4 regions of the Shewanella sp. SM68 genome follow, and region 1 is predicted to be linked to each of the others. Evidence: predicted binding sites of a transcription regulator. Region 1 holds the regulator's gene; each other region holds the start of a gene.
The links. Region 1 encodes LexA, which represses DNA repair genes until DNA is damaged. Its sites were predicted from a motif close to TACTGTATNNNNATACAGTA; they were not measured.
Positions count from the first base shown of each region.

Region 2: a site for LexA is predicted at 1,820-1,839, ahead of recN (DNA repair protein RecN). Genes of this name have one in related genera too.
Region 3: a site for LexA is predicted at 2,343-2,362, ahead of recG (ATP-dependent DNA helicase RecG). Genes of this name have one in related genera too.
Region 4: a site for LexA is predicted at 2,206-2,225, ahead of dinG (ATP-dependent DNA helicase DinG). Genes of this name have one in related genera too.

Region 1 covers NZ_JAKKRU010000006.1:103,104-107,285, reverse strand. The annotation lists gene coxB (cytochrome c oxidase subunit II) at 1-1,381, opposite strand, end outside; gene L5M40_RS11725 (cell division inhibitor SulA) at 1,785-2,297, opposite strand; gene lexA (transcriptional repressor LexA) at 2,294-2,914, opposite strand; gene plsB (glycerol-3-phosphate 1-O-acyltransferase PlsB) at 3,075-4,182, shown strand, end outside.
Region 2 covers NZ_JAKKRU010000010.1:60,171-64,352, reverse strand. The annotation lists gene lldR (LysR family transcriptional regulator LldR) at 1-488, opposite strand, end outside; gene L5M40_RS16115 (AEC family transporter) at 779-1,741, shown strand; gene recN (DNA repair protein RecN) at 1,870-3,528, shown strand; gene L5M40_RS16105 (phosphatidylglycerophosphatase A) at 3,681-4,175, opposite strand.
Region 3 covers NZ_JAKKRU010000011.1:71,270-75,451, reverse strand. The annotation lists gene L5M40_RS17150 (DUF3014 domain-containing protein) at 1-47, opposite strand, end outside; gene recG (ATP-dependent DNA helicase RecG) at 251-2,326, opposite strand; gene L5M40_RS17140 (DNA-binding response regulator) at 2,518-3,114, opposite strand; gene L5M40_RS17135 (sensor histidine kinase) at 3,114-4,182, opposite strand, start outside.
Region 4 covers NZ_JAKKRU010000003.1:291,723-295,904, reverse strand. The annotation lists gene L5M40_RS06855 (DNA polymerase II) at 1-2,111, opposite strand, end outside; gene dinG (ATP-dependent DNA helicase DinG) at 2,249-4,182, shown strand, end outside.

The DNA.
Region 1 (4,182 bases):
TCACAATATCGATGTGATTGGCGACTGGTCCAATGGCGATAGCACTACCCACTAGCGCGGGGAAGGCGGGTGGTATTCCTGCACCTGTCACTTGATGGCAGGCAGCACAGAAGGTCGCGTAGACAGTTTCACCTTCGGCCATGAGGGCGTCATGGCTGAGTGTGGGGAGGCTTGCGGGATCGATTGCAGCTGAGACGTCTGCAGGTGCGGGTGTCGGAGTTGTACTGCTTGGTACCGCGGCGGATGTTTGTGCAGAATTGCCGTTCATGTACTCGTTGACGTCTTTGGCTTGCACTGCATCGCCAGTATTATTGCCCCAAGCATTACGCTCGTAGGTAGTCACTGCCGCGATTTCTTGTGCAGTCAATTGCTTACTAAACGCTTGCATGGCTGTACCCGTTTTACCGTTGAGCACAATTTCAAGGTGGCCGCTGAGCGGTCCCGTTGCAATCGGGCTACCTTTAAGGTGCGGAAATACGCCTTGCAACCCTTCGCCATTGGGCTGGTGGCAGGCTGCGCAGTGCCCGAGGTAAACTTGTTCACCTTGAGTCATCAACTCTTCTTTACTTAGGGTTTGTGATAAAGCGGCTTGAGCGGCTTCAGCCGCAGCACCTGCGGCTTGTTTCTGCTCTGTTACCCAAGCCTCAAACTCGGCTTCAGGTAACGCTTGTACTACGATAGGCATAAAACCATGGTCTTTTCCGCAAAGTTCGGCGCATTGACCGCGGTAAATGCCGGGTTTGTCGATGCGAGTCCAAGCCTCATTGATAAATCCAGGGTTGGCATCTTTCTTAATGGCAAAGGCGGGTACCCACCAGGAATGGATGACATCCTCTGAAGTCATCAGAAAGCGGATTTTGCGGTTTATCGGTAGAACGAGCGGTTTATCGACTTCCAATAGATAGTTTTCACCCTTGGTTTCGGTGCCTTCAATTTGTGCTCTGGGTGTTGTCAGTATGCTATAAAAATCAATATCTTGATCGAAATAGCTGTAATGCCATTTCCATTGGGACCCCGTGACTTTTACGGTGAGATCGGCGTTGCTGGGATCTTCCATTGCGATTAAAGTTTTTGTCGCTGGAATCGCCATTAAGATCAAAATGATAAATGGCAGAATCGTCCAAGCGATTTCAACTTTAGTGCTTTCGTGAAAGTGGGACGCGACAGCGCCTTTGGATTTTCTGTGGTTGATCATGGCGTAAATCATGACGCCAAAGACCACTAGGCCTATTGCGCAGCAGATATACAAGATGGTCATGTGCAAGTGATAAACCTTGCCACTGATCTCGGTCACGCCAGGGGTCATGTTGAACCGCATGTCCGCGGCGGTCAACGGTGGTGCGAAAAGCACCACGAGTAAACAATACAACAATTGCTTCACAAGACTTCTCCTCTGCCAATTGCGAATAGCAACTACAAAGAAGAGCAACACAGTAAGTCTCAACTCTATGCAAACTCTTCAGTTCCCAAAAAAGCTTTTTTGACTTCAACGTGCGTTGGCGGCTGTTACTTTTAATCAAGTATTGTTACTGCTGGTAATTAGCCACGCTGGCACATACTGCTGAAATAAATTTGTTCTCTATTTTTAGTGGCGCTTCGAGTTCGATAAATACTCGATTCATTGACCACGGAAGGTGATATATCACCACCGACTTAACCAACCATACTTGCTGTTTAAATATTGATCAAGATCACTTATTTATCTAATTATCTGAAAAATTGCCAAAAAAAAGCCTCACATTCATAGGTGAGGCGGCTTTCAAGGTAAAAAATTAAATGAATATTTAGTGTACAGCGCTAAAAAAAGATTGCTGACCGAAGAGATTGCCTTGCTCAATGCGTACGTCGGCATGTAAGTGACTATTTACGTCTTCAAGCACTATGCCCATAGCTCGGGCACTTTTAGCCACGATTTGTAGGCGTCGATTATCCCGCGCATCTAATGATTGAGTCCAAGTAATGACTGCACTGGACGTACCACTTGTTAGGGCTTTTTCCATCGCCCACAGGGTTTCGACTTCATCTTTAGCATGTACCAGCAAAACTCTATCCATACGCACACCTGCGCTAGCGAGTGTTTGCTTGTAGCCAATACTTGGAGGGTTGATGAGCACTAACCAACGGCCCTGTTGGCTTAACTGAGCGAGTTGTGCACTCAGATGAATTAATTCTTGGCGACCTTGAGTCTTGGTTGGCATACAGGCGATAGGCGCATGGTGCCAGTCATAGTCGGCATCACGGACTTCATCGAGCCACAAGCCCGGATGGCGGGGGGCATTGCCAAGTAGTTTATTCATAGCCAATCTCCATTACGGATCACACCGACGGCGAGTCCTTCAATTGTTAAACTTTGGAAGCCTAAATCCACTTTAATCGGGGAGTAATCTTCATTTTCGGCATGTAGATAGACTACATTACCTTTTTTTTCGAAACGTTTAACAGTGACATCGTCATCGACTCTAGCGACAACCACTTGACCATTTCTAGCTTGTTCTACTTTATGAACTGCCAGCAAATCACCTTCGAGAATACCGATATTTTTCATGCTGTCGCCCTTTACTCGCAGTAAAAAATCGGCGGCGGGATGAAACATGCTTGGGTCGACTTGGTAGTACTGTTCAACATGTTCTTGGGCGAGGATAGGTTCACCCGCGGCCACTTGGCCGATGAGCGGTAAACCTGTTTCAGTCAAATCTTCGATTTCCGCAGGCAGACGAATGCCCCGAGATGTGCCAGGCATGATCTCAATGCAGCCCTTTTTCGCCAACGCTTTAAGGTGTTCTTCAGCCGCATTGGCGCTCTTAAAACCTAAACGGGTTGCGATTTCTGCCCGAGTGGGTGGCATGCCAGTATCGGCAATATTTCGTTTAATTAGCTCTAATATTTCAGCTTGGCGTGGCGTCAAAGGTCTCATGGTGTTTCCTGTTTTTCTATACAGTTACTGTTAGTATATACAGTATTATTTGCAGCGCAAGTATTAACCACTTTTTAGCTATGTTGGAGAGAATTAGCGAATATTACCCATAGTCTGGTATTCTATCGGGCTAGTAAACGCACTTAATTGCATAAGAATAATGCCTAAACACGACTCTCTTTGGTTGAAATCATTACGTTGGATCCAAAAACACTTAGTGCACACTATTGTGGTGCCTCAGGATCCCTTTGCCGATCTGAATCTGGATGCTTCCAGACCCCTTGTTTATGTGATGAAAACAGAATCCCTCAGTGACATAGCTGCTTTGAGCGAAATAACGGCTAAGTTAGGTTTACCAAGCCCTTATGAGCCTCTAGTGGCTAATGGTGTGACTGCGCCTCGGGTTGTCTGTCTTCAAGGACGTAAGCCACTGTTTGGCGAGCGTGCTGGTAATGAGCCTTTCCTCGAATGTTTTATGCGTTTGTTAGCCGTGCATAAGGAACGTCCTGAATTAGATATTCAACTGGTACCCGTGAGCTTGTATTGGGGTCGCACGCCAGGGAAAGAAGACGACACTATGAAGGCGGCCGTATTTGAGCGGGAAAACCCGACTTGGCTGCGCAAGTGCTTGATGATTCTGTTCTTAGGTCGACATAACTTCGTGCAGTTTTCGAATGCCGTATCCCTGCGTTACATGGCTGACGAACATGGCACCGACATGGGGATTGCCCATAAGTTAGCACGGGTTGCGCGCGTGCATTTCCGTCGTCAACGTAAGGTAATGACAGGGCCTGTGCTGCCAAACCGCCAAGCACTGTTTCATTCGTTACTCAAATCTGAGTCGCTGCGCAAAGCGATTCAAGAAGAAGCCGCCAGTAAAAAGATTTCTGAGACCCAAGCGCGCGAGACGGCTATTGAGTACCTCGATGAAATAGCAGCCGATTACTCAGATAGTTTAGTGCGTATTGCCGAGCGTTTCTTAACTTGGTTGTGGAACAAGCTTTATAGCGGGATCAACATTAAAGGCGCCGAGCAAGTTCGCCAGCTGCATCACGATGGCCACGAGATTGTTTATGTGCCTTGCCATCGCAGCCACATGGATTACCTGCTGTTATCGTATATTTTGTATTATCAAGGCATGGTTCCGCCGCACATTGCTGCTGGCATCAACCTCAACTTCTGGCCCGCGGGACCTATGTTCCGTCGCGGTGGTGCCTTCTTTATCCGCCGTAGTTTTAATGGCAACAAGCTGTATACCGCAGTATTTC
Region 2 (4,182 bases), on a different contig from region 1:
AGCTCGCCTAAGGTACTCGACACCCAAGAAGAATCAGGCTGAGCACCGCCAACAATCGCCACATCTATGCCTTTGTCGATCAAATCGACTAACTCATTGCTCTGGGAAATGTGCAAACGGATATCTGGATACAAACGGCCAAACTCATTCAATGCCTGAATAAACACAATGGAAATAATCGAAATCGGTGCGGCGATGCGCAGGGTTCCCTCGGGTTTATCACTGCCTAAACCACTTAGTTCATCAAATTGAGCAACCACACTCTGGTAGCGTTGAAAGAGTGCCAGCCCTTCCTCCGTCAATCGTAACTTGCGGGTACTGCGCATAAAGAGCTGTTTATCGAGCTTCTCTTCCAACTTCGCTAACTTGCGGCTCACAGTGGCGATGGGCATATCGAGCTCCTTCGCCGCCTGCGAAAAACTGCCCGCATTGACTAAATGCACAAAAAGATAGACAAGTTGTAGTTCAGCGCCTAAATCATCACTCATTGCATATCCTAATTTCACATATTGGGTATTGACGTTAAAACGCTAAATTCACTAAGTGATTGTGTTTTAAACATTGAATTATTCACTTATACGACCATAGCGCAATAGCCTTAGATTGAAATGGTATGTTATTTTGTGGCGAGTTTTACTGCGCTGGTGCTAACTCTGGCTCTAAAGTGACATAAAAAGAAGCAAGTGCTGTAACTCTGGCCACCAAGAATCATAGCGACAGTAAAATGACGACGGTGGGCGAGTTTATTCAAATTTAATCGTAAGGATGAGTGAGGGAAATGACCATTTTAACCCCTCTGTTTGCCGTCTTCGGGATCATGTTGCTCGGTACACTAGTGCAAAAACTAAAACTCTTGCCCGTCGATACGGATCAAGTGCTGAACCAATATGTCTACTATATTGCGTTCCCTGCAATCATGCTTATCGCACTCGCCCAGCAGCCGATTGGCGAGATTTTGCAATGGGGATTTATTGCGGGCTACAGCACAGCTATGGTGATCACTTATCTTGTCTGCCTTGGGCTATCGCTGATCGCTAACCCTAAACAGCATGCGGTTGCCGCCATTCGAGCCCTCAATGCCACCTTTGGCAATACGGCATTTATTGGTATTCCACTGCTCATCATCCTCTTTCCGCAGCAGCAAAGTGCCTTAGTCGCCGCCGCGATTGCCAGCTTATTATCCGTGCTGATGTTTGCCGTCGCCTTAGTCTCGATGGAACTGGCCACTAACACCCAAAGACAACACCACGCCTTAATCATAATGGCAATGGCGGTAGGTAAAAACCCTATCGTTATTGGTAGCTTAATTGGCGTCGGCATTTCGGCGCTAGAGATAAAACTGCCGTCAGGGCTGGCGCTAATGATCCAGCAAATAGGCAATACCTCAAGCCCCTGCGCCCTATTTGCTATCGGCATGGTACTCGCCAAAGCGATGCGCTACCAGAAAGATAGCAGCGTATTTAGCACCAAGAATTTTATCGAACTGAGCCTTATCAACCTCTTCAAGCTGGCTATCCAACCGGCACTCGTCTACTTTATGCTTAACCGTTTTGGAGTAAGTGGTGACTACCTGATCATGGGCGTGATCTTGAGCGCACTGCCCACCGCGGCTAGCGTGTACTTACTCGCCCAGCGTTATAACACTCAGGCTTCAACCAGTGCTCAGGGTATTCTATTTGGCACCTTAGTCACTTTCTTCAGTTTGCCTATCTTAGAAAGCTTAGTAAGAACCTATGCATAATCAGTTAATTAAAAATATTTACTGTCGATAATGCCGATTTTTCACCCAAGCCACTTTACTGTATATAAAATCAGTATATACTGTTTATCAATACAGTGGTTTGGTATGTTTTTCGACAGGAATTCACTATGCTTTGCCAACTCAGCATTAATAACTTCGCTATCGTCCGTTTTTTAGAACTGGATTTTCGCCCCGGTATGACCAGCATCACAGGTGAAACCGGTGCGGGTAAATCGATTGCCATCGATGCGCTAGGCCTATGCCTAGGCAATCGCGCCGATGCCAGCAGTGTTCGTCCCGGAGCCAATAAAACCGAGGTCAGCGCCCGCTTTTCCTTGGATGATATTCCACTGGCAAAACGTTGGTTAGAAGATAACGATCTTGAACTCGATGATGAGTGCATCCTACGTCGGACTATTAGTAGCGATGGCCGTTCACGCGCCTACATCAATGGTAATCCAGTGCCGCTGACGCAGCTAAAATTACTGGGTCAGTTGCTTATTGGTATTCACGGTCAACATGCGCACCATGCAATGTTAAAAAGTGAACATCAACTCACCCTGCTCGACAGTTATGCCAACCACAGATTGCTTATCGATACGGTTGCCGCTAGCTTTCAACGCTGCAAGCAAATTGAGGCTGATCTAAAACAACTCGAAGCCTCCCAGCATGAACGTATTGCCCGTAAGCAATTAGTGCAATATCAAGTAGAAGAACTCGATGAGTTTGATCTTAAAGTTGATGAGTTCGATGAGATTGAGCAAGAGCACAAACGTCTGGCTAATGGCACTGAGTTGATTGATACCTGTCAGGCGAGCTTAGATATACTCACTGAGGGCGAAGAGAACAATATAGAGTCGCTACTCAACCGAGTCGTTTCCCTCGCCGAAGATCTGCAAAGCTACGATCCCGCATTAAGCAATATCAACACTATGCTCAATGATGCCTTAATCCAAGTGCAAGAAAGTGCAGGCGAATTACAGCACTATTTGAGTAAGCTTGAACTCGATCCAACCCACTTTGCCTATTTAGAAGAACGGCTATCAAAAGCCATGCAACTGGCGCGTAAGCATCATGTTAGCCCGAATAAACTGGCCGAGCATCATTTAGCATTAAAGGCTGAGCTAAGCACCTTAGACAGTGATGAAAGTAAACTTGAAGAAATTCAGCTTCAAGTCGAGGCAAGTAGAGCCGCTTATCTTAGCAATGCGCAAAAGCTCAGCCAAAGCCGAGCCCGCTATGCTAAAGAACTCGACAAACTGGTGACTCAGTCAATCCACGAACTGAATATGCCAAAGGGTAAATTTACTATCGAAGTCAATTTCCACCCAGAGCAAATGTCAGCCAACGGCAGTGATAATATCGAATTTATGGTCACCACTAACCCTGGCCAACCTTTACAACCGATTTCGAAAGTCGCATCTGGCGGTGAACTTTCACGGATAGGCTTAGGGATCCAAGTCATTACCGCGAAGAAAGTTGCCACGCCGACATTGATTTTCGATGAGGTGGATGTCGGGATTTCCGGTCCCACCGCCGCAGTAGTAGGCCGCATGTTACGCAGCTTAGGGGAATCGACCCAAGTACTGTGCGTGACTCACTTACCTCAAGTTGCGGGCAATGGTCATCAACACATGTTCGTCGATAAGTTTAATAAGGCGGGCAGTACTGAGACCACAATGAAGTCGCTCGATCGTGAGCAACGCATTCAAGAGCTTGCAAGACTGTTAGGTGGCGATACTATCACTAGCAATACCCTCGCGAACGCAAGGGAACTGCTGCAATAGTAATATGGATCAGATAACGAATGAGGTCGCTAAACGCTTGAATCTACACACTCTATATCACAAGCTAAGGGGCTATATCAAAAACTAAGGGTTAGTGTTGACCATGCTAACTAACATGCCGGGTTAACTATCATGTTAGGTTAGCGATAATGTTAGCTAAAACACCAGACTAGCCCTTGCAGACAAATAAACGAAAACACGCCCGCTAACACATCGTCAATCATAATGCCAAAACCACCATGAACTTTGGCATCGAGCCATCGAATAGGCCAAGGTTTGATGATGTCGAAAAAGCGAAATAGACCAAAGCCGACTAACAACCAACCCCAACCTGCTGGTGCCGCTATCATAGTGATCAGTAGCCCAACCACTTCATCCCACACAATCGCACCGTGATCGTGTACCCCCATATCTTGAGCGGCTTTACCGCAGATATAAAATCCCGCAAATGCGCTCAATAAGGTTAAGCCGATATACCAAGTGAGCGGTAATGGCGCCATCAATAAGTAGAGGGGAATGGCTGCTAAGGTACCGAAAGTACCGGGTGCTTTAGCGGCGAGTCCGCTACCAAAACCGAGTGCCAAAAAGTGGACAGGATTTTTTAATGACAGGCGCGTTAGCACCTGATCCTTTGACAACCATTTCATTAACATG
Region 3 (4,182 bases), on a different contig from region 1:
GAAGAAGTCTCTTGAGGTGTTATTCTATCATCTTGATTAACTTGCATTTTACATCCTTCGCTTGAGTGTCAAGGTAACTTGGTGAATACATGCAGCTAACATTAAAGTGCAAGAGCGGGCTATTTGAAGGCCGCAGGTTCATTTTGCAAGTTTCCATGCGCTTGTCTATAGCGCTTAGCTGAACATAAACAATTTATTTCGAGTAAAGGCAGATGTTACGCCTCGTTCTTTACCCTTTAATATTTACGGCCTAAGCCTGCACATAGTGCTGTCTGTGCCCGAGCCAACGTAAAATAATTGCATCGACTTTTTCGGGAGCTTGCGCCATTACATGGCTCGCTAATTTCTGAATGTGTGGGATCAAAGCTTGATCGCGCACCAGATCGGCAATTTTGAGCTCAGCCAGTCCCGTCTGCTTAGTGCCAAGCACTTCACCCGGGCCACGAATTTCTAAATCTTTCTGCGCTATGATGAAACCATCATTGCTTTGTCTGAGTACACTCAGTCTTTGGGTGGCGGTATGGCTCAACGGCGCCTTGTAGAGTAACACACAATGGCTTGCGATGGCGCCTCGACCGACTCGTCCGCGCAGTTGATGCAGCTGTGCTAGACCTAAACGTTCAGGGTTTTCAATGATCATCAGGCTGGCATTAGGCACGTCGACGCCCACTTCAATCACGGTTGTCGCTACCAGTAGATGAATAATGCCTGCCTTAAAGTCGGCCATGATTTGCTGTTTCTCGGCGCTCTTCAACCTGCCATGCACTAGGCCAATATTGAGCTCGGGCAGGGCGAGGCGCAGTTCTTCGGCTGTGTCTTCGGCGGCTTGGCATTCGAGCACTTCGGATTCTTCAATCAGAGTACACACCCAATAGGCCTGACGTTGGTCGCTGATGACGGCGTTACGCACCCGTTCAAGCACTTCGTTACGGCGTAAATCAGCAATCGCCACAGTGGTCACTGGAGTTCGCCCCGGCGGCAGTTCATCGATAATGGACGTGTCGAGATCTGCATAGGCCGTCATCGCCAGCGTGCGGGGAATAGGTGTGGCTGTCATGATCAATTGATGCGGGTGGAAACCTTGGTTCACGCCCTTTTCCCGCAGGCCTAAGCGTTGGTGTACGCCGAATCTGTGTTGCTCATCGATAATAATTAACGCGAGTTTGCTAAAGACTACATGCTGCTGGAAGATGGCATGGGTCCCAATTACCATCTGGGCTGCGCCAGATTCAATATCCGCAAGGGATTGGGTTCTGGCCTTGCCTTTAAGTTTTCCCGCCAGCCAACCTACCTTAAGTCCGAGTGGCTCAAACCAAGCGGCAAAGTTAGTTGCATGTTGCTCGGCCAATAACTCTGTCGGTGCCATCATGGCAACTTGATAACCGTTTTCAATCGCTTGTAATGCCGCCATCGCCGCGACTAAGGTTTTGCCCGAGCCAACATCCCCTTGCACTAAGCGCATCATAGGGTGCGGTTTTTCTAAATCTTTGCCTATATCAGCCACGACTCTTTGCTGGGCGCCAGTCGGTTTAAAGGGCAAAGCGGCGAGGAAAGGATTGAGCAACTGCCCCGTGGCCTGCATGGTGACAGCGGCATCTAAATTACTGCGCTGCCTTAGGCGTAACATGCTGAGATTGTGGGCGAGTAATTCTTCCTGCACGAGTCGTTGCTGGGCTGGGTGTTGACCTAGCTCTAAATCGAACTGAGAGATCCCCGCAGGAGGGCGATGTAGCGTCTGCAGCGCTTGTTTAAGGCTGATATTGTTAGGTTGCAACTGCGGTGGCAGCAGCTCAGTTAAACCGCCTTCTTCCAGTAACACTAAGGCTTGTTCCGTCAGCTTTATCCAGCTCGCCTGCTTTAAGCCCTCAGTCGTGGGATAAATCGGCGTTAGGGTATCACTCAGGTGAACATCTTCACCGGGATACACCACTTTATATTCTGGATGCACTATCTCAGCTTGATGACTACCACGGCGCACTTCACCATAGGCGCGGATCATCAAACCATTTTGCATGGCATTACGCTGAGCAACGGAAAAGTTAAAGAAGCGCAGGCTTAAGCTGCCCGTTTCGTCGCGCACATTGCAGACCAGCATGCGCTTGCGGCCTTGGATGATTTGTGTCGATTGGATTTCAGCTTCTATAGTGCCATAACCGCCTAGGCTGAGGGCTGCAATGGGATAGATTTGGGTTCTATCTTCGTAGCGCAGGGGTAAGTGAAACAGCAGATCTTGTACTGTTGTGATGCCGAGCTTTGCGAGTTTCTCCGCGACCTTTTTGGCGACGCCTTTGAGGTCGGTGATCGGAACAAGATCCAATTGCTGCAAGTCGTTAGCACTCAATCACTGTGAATTTATACATATATTAACAGAGAATAAGCGTAAGGCAATCTCAAGGGGAATTAGGGTGTTATCAAATTTTGTTTGGAAGCATAGCTAATATCCTTCTGTGGCCTTAAGACCACAAAATTGTTGATAAGATATCGTTAGGCTGAAAGCGTGGTTAACTGTGAGTGTTATTACAACCAGCCTTTTTGCTTGGCAATGCGGGCTGCATCGATTCGATTACTGGCATTGAGTTTGGCTATGGCTTCTGAGAGGTAGTTGCGAACAGTCCCTTCGGCGATAAAAAGAGTTTCGGCGATGTCGGAGGTGGATTTGCCTTCGCTAGCGAGGCGAAGAGCGCGGCGTTCTTTGTCGTTGAGTGGGTCGACATCGCCAATCGCCATCATGGCAAGTTCAGGATCGATCACTCGTTTTCCCGCCATCACTTGTTGAATCGCGTTGACTAAGGTTTCTGAGGGTGCATCTTTAAGCAGAAAGCCGCCCACACCCGCTTCGATGGCACGTTTAATATAGCCCGCACGGCCGAAGGTGGTAATGACCACTATTTTGGTTTGGCTATGTTGCTCCTTTAACCATGTGGCCAGCTCTAAGCCTGTGCGGCCGGGCATTTCGATATCCGTTAGCAAGAGATCAAAGCTTTGCTGTTTGAGTAAGCTTAGAGCTTCGTCACCGTCACTCGCTTGGGTGATACTAAACCCCCCTGCAAGCGTAAGGAGTGCGGCGAGTGCTCCTCGCACCATAGCTTGATCTTCCGCCAATAAAATCTTCATTAATGTGTTGCTCCCTGCAAAGGTAAACTGACGGTAAATATATATCCCTGTTCGAGATTATAGCTCAAGCTGCCGCCTAAACTGTCGAGGCGCTCGCGTATACCTGTGAGGCCATTACCCTCTATAAAAGGTTTGGCCGCGGCATTGTCTTTGACTTCGAGCAGCAGGCGGTCTGATTGCTTAGAAAAGTGGATAGAGCATTCACTTGCACCGCTATGGCGGAGAATATTATTAATAAGTTCGGTGAGGATCAAACTCAGTTGGCTTTCTGTGCTTGCACCTAGCTTGGGTAGCTCACCACTGAGCTCGACACTTAAGCCTTTATCCCTTAAGGATTTACAAAGCTGCGTCACGCAACTCTCTAGACCCTTGTGTTTGTAGTCTGACACTGTGTGGCGGATCTGGCTTAAACTTTCCCTCGCAATTTGTCCTAGCTCAGTCAATTGGGTTGATGCGAGTTCATATTCTTGTTTTGCGATAAGCTTTTCGGCTAGCTCAGCCTTAAGGGCGATGGAAGATAGGCTATGCCCCATAATGTCGTGTAGATCCCGCGCGATACGTTCACGCTCAAGCATAGTAGCCAAGGTGGTAATTTCTTGGGCACTTTGCTGTTCTTTCAATTTATGCCGATAACGTCTGCGTTCGGCGACACCAAACATGCCCACGCCGAGCACTAATCCCGAGCCGTAAAGCGGAAAGTAGTAACTGTTAAAGTGGTAAATCTCATTGAGGGCAAACAACAGGCCGATGAGTGCTGCAATAGCCAACAGACAGGTCCGGAGAGGATAAAAAAAGCCAATGAAGAAGGCGGCAAAGGTAAATAGCGAGATAGAGCCTGGGTTGATTGGTGTGATCGCTATTGCTATGACCACCATAATGAGAATGGGCAGATAGGCGCTACGGCTATTGCACTTATAGGTCCAAAAATAACAGGCAATAAAAGGGATTAACACGGCAAAACTGAGGGCGATTTTCCAGCTTGGATAGGGATTTATGGCAAGTGGGATCAGATAAAACACTAAGTTTATCAAATACACCCAAGCAAGTTTTCGTTCGAGCTGAAGGGGA
Region 4 (4,182 bases), on a different contig from region 1:
TCAAGCAGCTTTTCAAACACACTGGCCAAATAAACACTGATATCCCTTTGGTTAAACATCCGTTCATAGAGTGACTCTTGAACTTTGCGCGCTAAAGGGCTCCAATCACTGCGCACTTGCTCCATACCTTTAAAAGTAAGCTCAAGTTCATCGCTCGCATTACGCCACGCGCCAACATAACGTTTTTTACTGCCTTCTAACGACCCTCTTAAGGTCGGCATAAAAAACTGCTCATAGTGGCGTTCAAACTGTAACTCGAGAAAACTCTCAACTTGATGATCTTCAGCGATCTTAGCCTGCCACTTAGCATTAATTTCCCGCGCCAGAGTGTTACCTAAGGCGTTAATGTCTGAGAGATCAGGCTCGCTGCCAAGCCAGACAAAGGTCGAATCCGTATCGCCGTAAATCACTTGATAGCCCATCTCTTCTATCCATGCGCGGGTTTGTTTCATGATTTGATGGCCACGCATAGTGATCGAACTTGCTAACTTTGCATCGTGGAAAACACAACCTTGAGAACCTAAAACCCCATACAACGAGTTCATGATAATTTTTATCGCTTGGGATAAAGGCGCATTGTGCTCACTTTTGGCCTTTTCGCGCTGCTCAGATAATGTTTGGATAAGCTTAGGTAAAATGGGCTGTTGCCGACTGAAACGGCCACCGAGAAACCCCGCAACACAGTCAGACTCGGGCAATTGCAAACCTTCAATTAATCCCTTAGGGTCAATCAAAAAAGTACGAATAATGGAGGGATATAGACTTTTAAAATCGAACACTAAAATATGCTTATAAAGTCCCGGTACAGAATCCATCACATAGCCACCGGGGCTTTCGATCCCATCACTCGCAGGAGCATCGGGAGCGACGTAACCTGCTCGATGTAGATGCGGTAAATACAAATGATTAAATGCCGCCACCGAAGCCCCAACCCGCCCCAACTCTAAACCTGTTAGTTCAGCTCGCGCGAGGGCGAACTCCCATAATTGAGTATGACTAAAAATATCCCACACCAGACGGCTGTCAGTAAGATTGTAATGCGCTAATGCTTGTTTGTGGGCCTTAAACAGCTGATCAATTTCTTCAACGCGATTATCCACGTTATGAATGGCCTTGCCTTCACCTAATAATTTCCGCGAAACAAATTCCAACGAAAACCGCTCAAAATGATAGAAAGCGGCTTTAAGCCAATCGATACCATCGAGTACCACACGGCCCGGTAAAACTAAGGTTTCTGGCCGAAATTTATTATCGACTTTCCACTCAAGCTTTGCCCCGCCGCGGCCAATGGTGAGCGGAATACGATGTAATAATGCACGGCGTGACAATAGCGCGAGATCGAAACTCACCACTGACCAACCGATAATAAAGTCAGGATCAAACTCATGGAACCACGCGATGAATCGATGAATGAGTGCAGCCTCATCGGCCACCCATTCAATATATTCGGGAGAGTTTGATTCAGCCTCACCCACCATAATCACTTTTTCATAAGTCTGCTTGAGACTGTCTTGCTCTTCGTCTCGGCCACTGTATTGACCATATAGTGCAACTGAATAGAGTAAACCTTCAAAACTACATTCAAAATCCAGTGAAATACAGCGCAAATGTACAGCCGTTAAAGGGGCAATACTCTTAGCCCGCTCGGCGATAAACACGGGCAGCGAGTTAGCCTCAAGACTGTCGCTAGTCGGCGCAGAGAAATGCCCTAAAAACGCCACATCAAGTGCCACAAACCGCTCGATTAAATAACGCTGTTCAGGGCGAATGTCGGCTTCAAATAAAGGGATGTCGGCATCTTTAGCGATGCGCTGTAAGGTACGTAAACTATTGCTAGATTTAGCATAAACACCACTAACCGCGCCGCCTTTAAAGCTTTTGAGTGCTAACGGTACAAACCGCAATGCTTGACCCGGCGTTTGCAACTGCAAAGCCGTGACATCAGTTTGATGACAAAAACAAATGTGTTCAGTGCCTTGCACTTCCACCAGCACAGGGCCTTGGGCGGTAGCCAGATAATACTGCAACACTAAACTCCCATGACGATGAATCGCATGGCGTGTTAAGACTCGACCTTGTACACTAACGGCCGCGGTAGCCTCTGACTTCATCACATGGGTTCCCAAATCGCATAGCTAGTCAATTTAGATGGTTCCTCAATTTAAATGCCGCCAAATGGCAGAAAAGTTTCTTAGGCTATGCAATCACTGTTATTATGTACAGCATTAATTCGATAAAGTAGTGACGCATGTTACCTGACAATGTAAAAACCCAGATCCGCGCCATCTATAAGGATATCGCTACCGCCTTGCCTAATTTTAGGCCGCGCCGCGAACAAAACTATATGGTGGCGGAAATCTCTAAGACCCTCGCCGGCGACTATGATAAAGATAGGCGCATCATTGTGGTCGAAGCAGGCACTGGGATCGGTAAATCATTGTCTTACATCCTCGGTACCATTCCACTGGCATTAGCGAGCAAGAAAAAGGTCTGCATCGCTACCGCAACCGTCGCCTTGCAAGAACAATTACTGCATAAAGATTTACCCTTTTTTCTTGAGCAATCCGGCTTAAATTTCCGTTTTGGCTTAGTTAAAGGTCGACAACGTTATGTATGTCTATCGAAACTGGCGATGCTCATCGGTGACGACAACAGTACACAAATGGCCATGTGGCAAACTAAACCTGACAATAGCCAAGTGGCTATGATGCATGGCCTGTTAAAAGACTATAACGAAGGTCGCTGGAACGGCGAAATCGATACCTTAGCCGTGCCGCTGCCCGATCACCTGTGGCAACAAATCGCCTGCGACAAACACAGCTGTCATCGTCAAGTCGCCAGCCACAGAAATTGCCCGTTCCATAAAGCCCGCGAAGATGTTGATACCTGGGACGTGCTCATCGCCAACCACAGCTTGTTATTTGCCGATTTAGAATTAGGTGGCGGCGTGATTTTGCCCGATCCCGAAGACGTGTTTTATGTTATCGACGAGGCACATCACTTACCGATTGTGGCGCGGGACTTCTCCAGTGCACAGGCCACGCTTAGGGGCGCCTGCGACTGGCTCGAAAAAATTGGCAAAACCTGCGCTAAGTTACAAAACCAAATAAAAAGCAACAATATCATTGCCCCCGCGCAAGCGATGCAAGATCATTTAGGCGATCTTATCAGCCAGCTCAATCAAGTGGCCCACTATTGCGATACCCAGACCAAACACTTTGCCAATCCTGAAAACCGTCTGCGTTTTGAGCACGGCAAACTACCAGAGTCATTACTCATTCTCGCCGAAAACCTTGCTGTGACCTCTAATCTTGCCCTCAAACAGTTTAATAAAATGCTGTCACTGCTGGCCGAGGCGATTAAAGATGGCGATATTCCTAAACATCAATCCGAAGCGCTATTGGCCGAAACCGGATTTATGCTGCAAAGGCTCGAAAACCTGCAGAAACTGTGGAGGATGATGGCCAAGGAAGATAAGCACAAAGGCGCACCTATGGCGCGCTGGGTCGAACTCATCACAGGTAAACAAGTGGATTATCTGTTTAGCGCCTCGCCGATTGAAGTCGGTTTTATGCTGGAATCCATGCTGTGGCAAAAGGCCGCAGGCGTAGTCTTATGTAGCGCCACGCTGCGCGCACTCAATAACTTTGACCATTTCGTGCATCAAGTTGGGTTGTCACTCAATGATGGCAGTCGTTATTTAGCCTTACAATCGCCCTTCGATTACCCCAATAATGCGACACTTTATTTACCCAAAATGCGCACTGAGCCGACGGATGATGCCTATACGGCTGAACTTGCCGAACAAATCATCACCCTTATTGAAGGCGAAATGGCAACCTTAGTGCTATTCGCCTCCTACTGGCAGATGGAAAAAGTGGTTGAATTACTTGAAGGTAAACTCACCACTGAGCTACTTATCCAAGGCAATGCGCCACGGCAACAATTGTTAGAAAATCATAAAGCTAAATGCGATAAAGGCGAACCAAGCATCTTGTTTGGCACCGGCAGTTTTTCTGAAGGTCTCGACTTGCCCGGTGATTATCTGACTAACTTGATCGTCACTAAACTGCCCTTTGCCGTACCAACCTCGCCCGTTGAGCAAGCGCATGCAGAATATGTCAAAGTCAAAGGCGGTAATCCCTTCTTACAACTGACGATCCCAGATGCTTCACGTAAGCT